2 regions of the Photorhabdus kleinii genome follow, and region 2 is predicted to be linked to the other one. Evidence: predicted binding sites of a transcription regulator. Region 2 holds the regulator's gene; the other holds the start of a gene.
The links. Region 2 encodes CRP, which controls carbon source genes, mostly activating them, when cyclic AMP is high. Its sites were predicted from a motif close to ATGTGANNNNNNTCACAT; they were not measured.
Positions count from the first base shown of each region.

Region 1: the regulator CRP is predicted to act here: its motif matches at 1,298-1,315, upstream of udp (uridine phosphorylase).

Region 1 covers NZ_JAJAFY010000041.1:19,704-21,914, reverse strand. The annotation lists gene LG003_RS17125 (tyrosine-protein phosphatase) at 1-321, opposite strand, end outside; gene udp (uridine phosphorylase) at 416-1,171, opposite strand; gene pcp (pyroglutamyl-peptidase I) at 1,878-2,211, shown strand, end outside.
Region 2 covers NZ_JAJAFY010000066.1:3,268-5,478, reverse strand. The annotation lists gene argD (bifunctional acetylornithine/succinyldiaminopimelate transaminase) at 1-972, shown strand, start outside; gene crp (cAMP-activated global transcriptional regulator CRP) at 1,022-1,654, opposite strand; gene LG003_RS20910 (OsmC family protein) at 1,974-2,211, shown strand, end outside.

The DNA.
Region 1 (2,211 bases), on a different contig from region 2:
TGACGCCAATTTTTCCAGATTTGCATTCACTTCATCATATAAGGGATTGGCCGGAGCATGATGATAATTAGCGCCATTCCATACCAAATCGGGTTTATCCGCTATTTCACTGACATCACGATAATCTATGATTTGAAAGAGATTTTTATTTGCCAGGAAAGATTGGTCTTGTTCTGTTAAGCGATCCAGAGAACCAGAACGGAAAAGCAAGCCTGATTTGATTTTTCCACCACTCGCGACTTTTTTACCGCCTAAATCACGAAAATTAATCCCTCCATTGAGGGGAAGCACTGAGGGATGCAATAAAGATGTTGTGATCATGATGATTTTTAATCAGTTGTTAGGTATTAAAACATTAACAGATTTCTATTCAAAATAAGAGTGAGCCGGAATACTCCGGCCCAAAAAGTATGATTTACAACAAACGGCGAGCAGCTTCTACTACAATCCCCAATGCGTTACTTTCTGTTTTCTCAAGTAATTCAACATTAGGAATCTCCTGCTGAGTACGGTTAACAATAACACCGGCAACCATACCCGCACGCAGCCCTTGGCTTGCACACATTGTTAATAAAGTTGCCGATTCCATTTCATAATTCATGACCCCCATCGCCTGCCATTCAGCCATTGAACCTTTGAAACGGCTCACAACTCGGCCAGAATAGGTATCATAACGCTCCTGACCGGGATAAAAAGTATCGGAAGAGGCCGTTACCCCGACATGTACCGTTGCACCCAAATCTTTTGCTGCTTCGTACAAAGCCGTCGTACATTCAAAATCGGCAACCGCCGGGAATTCCATCGGAGCAAAATGCAGGCTGGCGCCATCCAAACGAACAGCAGCGGTGGTAACCAACACATCACCAACATTGATATGTTCCTGAATTGCACCTGTTGTGCCGATACGTAAAAAAGTACTCACACCCAATTGGGCTAATTCTTCAACAGCGATAGAGGTTGACGGGCCACCAATACCCGTAGAGCACACAATGACAGCTTTACCATCAATTTCTGCCCGCCATGACGTAAATTCACGTAAAGAAGCAAGATGAACTGGGTTATCCATCAATCTTGCGATTTTTTCCACACGTTTCGGATCACCGGGAACAATAGCTAAAGTTGCGCCTTGCAGGTCGCTTTTGGTCAGACCTAAGTGAAATACATCAGACATATCAGACTCCTCAGTAAGAAGAATTTATAATGAAATTAGTTGAGATCTACTGTATTGATCATTTAGACATCTTTTAGTGATAAATGTCACCTTAAAGTAATATAAAAAAGAAAAACGTACATTATTTTGAGATATAAATCACAAAAAAACCACAAAACGGACAAAAACAGGGCGTTCTCTTCCATCCATAAACTAACTTGAATGAGTTCATATTATGGAAAAAATAATCTATTGTTTATTTATATTTACATTTCAAACATATCGAGAAAAATATATCGCGGATTATCTCATCGAAATATTTTCTCCCTGAGCGTTAATAGAGATTAATATCCATCCCATCACAAAGAAAAAATTATCGTTTCACAACCCGGTTATAAAACAAAATATTTACAATAAACTATCAACTTAATCAAATATAAATCACCGTCGTTATTAACGATACTCTCCTAACATTTATAAATCAACAACGCAATAATCTGGACTATTTTTAAAATAACTTTTTCTTATGATGAACATATTAAAAAATTAACTGTATTTTACTTCTATAACTAATAAACAATTTTTCTTTCTTATTTACCAACATATTACAATTATATTTTCAACAAAAATAAAACAATTACCAAATATAAATATCACAGTTATCTTTTCATAAGATGCATATTGTTTAGATATATTAGACTCTTTCCTCCATATAAGGGAACTATCCATGACGACACAAAAAACAGTTTTAATTACAGGTTTCGAACCTTTCGATAAAGAAACGATTAATCCATCCTGGGAAGCGGCTAAACAATTACAGGGACGAGAATTATGCGGGACCCGCGTTGAAGCGCGTCAGCTTCCATGTGTGTTCGACGTCTCTCTGGCTTGTCTGTATGCTGCTATTGATGATGTACAGCCTGATCTGGTCATTGGCGTAGGGCAGGCAGGTGGTAGACCAAATATTACCGTGGAACGCGTGGCAATTAATATCAATGATGCTAGCATTCCTGATAATCAAGGCAATCAGCCTATCAATACCCCCATAGTCGCAACAGGCC
Region 2 (2,211 bases):
ACCAATGAACCGGCTTTGATTTTGGCGCAGAAACTGATTGATGCGACTTTTGCTGAGCGGGTATTTTTTGCCAACTCAGGAGCAGAAGCGAATGAAGCGGCATTTAAACTGGCTCGCCACTATGCCATTACGCGTCACAGTCCCTATAAAACCAAAATTATCGCATTTCATCAGGGTTTTCATGGTCGCACCTTATTTACTGTCTCCGTGGGTGGTCAGCCAAAATATGCTGATGGTTTTGGGCCAAAACCCGCGGATATTATTCATGTGCCTTTTAATGACTTAGATGCAGTGAAGGCTGTCATAGATGACCATACTTGTGCTGTTGTATTGGAGCCTGTACAGGGAGAAGGGGGAGTCACGCCGGCAGCACCGGCATTTATTCGTGGGTTGCGTGAGCTTTGCGATAAGCATCAGGTGCTGTTGGTGTTTGATGAAGTGCAAAGTGGGATGGGACGTACCGGTAAGCTATTTTCTTATATGTATTATGATGTTACGCCGGACATCATTACCACAGCAAAAGCATTGGGAAATGGCTTCCCTATTAGCGCTATGCTGACGACAGAGAATATTGCTTCAGCGATGACGCCGGGAACTCACGGTACAACTTACGGCGGTAATCCGTTGGCTTGTGCAGTTGCAAATGCTGCTTTTGATATTATTAATACACCAACAGTTCTGGAGGGAGTTGAGAAACGCCATAATTTGATGATGAATTTTCTGAATGATATCAATCAGAAACATTCGATATTTGGTGAAATCCGAGGAAAGGGTTTGCTGATTGGTGCAGAACTCAAAGCACCATATCAAGGAAAAGCCAAAGATATTCTGCAACTGGCGGCTGAAAATGGCTTAATGTTGTTGAGTGCGGGTGGTGATGTATTGCGTTTCACGCCTTCGTTGATTATTAGTGAAGAAGAGATTGCTCAAGGAATGGAGCGGTTAGAGCAGGCAATTAACCAGTTGGTGTAATTAAATATAAGAGAAATCAGCGCAGGATTATGCGCTGATTAATCAGGCGTTAACGTGTACCGTAAACAACAATAGTTTTACCGTGTGCGGAGATCAAGTTTTGATCTTCTAGCATTTTCAGAATGCGACCAACCGTTTCGCGGGAACAGCCAACAATCTGGCCAATTTCCTGACGCGTGATTTTGATTTGCATTCCGTCCGGGTGGGTCATTGCATCTGGTTGTTTCGCCAGATTCAATAAAGTTTGGGCAATCCGGCCGGTAACATCCAGGAAAGCCAGATTACCGACTTTCTCAGAAGTTGTTTGCAAACGGTTTGCCATTTGGGCAGATAAACGCATCAAAATATCCGGGTTTACCTGAATCAGTTGACGGAATTTTTTATAGGAGATTTCAGCTACTTCACAGGCGCTTTTGGCCCGTACCCAGGCTGTACGCTCTTGCCCCTCTTCAAATAATCCAAGTTCACCAATGAAATCCCCCTGATTTAAATAGGAGAGGATCATCTCTTTGCCTTCTTCATCTTTAATCAAAACCGCAACAGAGCCTTTTACGATGTAGTAAAGCGTCTCTGCTTTTTCGCCTTGATGAATAAGCGTACTTTTAGATGGATATTTATGAATATGGCAGTGTGACAAAAACCATTCAAGAGTGGGGTCTGTTTGTGGCTTGCCGAGAACCATTCGTTTCATCCTCTGTTGTTATCGCTGCCTAAATAACACGAGAATCTAAAAGTTTCTCGTCAGGCTGGCTTATAAAGACACTAGCTTAACATTAGTTTGTTGAAAAACCGACAGGTAAGGGTTTTATATAGGTTATCTGAAATTTGAACCCTAGGGTATTGATCTTAACCTATATATACCTGGCCCACTTCTGTTTTTAACACAGGAAAAGGCTTCTGTCTTGTCTTGTATTGTTTCAGCATAATAAACCGCTCATTAGATTGCTAGCTTAATACTGAAAGAGTAGGCTTGGATGCAAAGAACGACTTAAGAGGTATTTATGCAAGCGCGGGTAAAATGGGTTGAAGGATTGTCTCTTTTGGGGGAGTCATCTTCCGGTCATCAGATCATGATGGATGGTAATGCCGGCGATAAGGCACCGAGTCCAATGGAAATGGTATTAATAGCAGCCGGTGGTTGCAGTACGGTTGATGTAGTTTCTATTTTGCAGAAAGGCAGGTATGACATCAGAGATTGTGAAGTAAAATTAACTTCCCGCCGTCGTGAAGAGGTGCCAC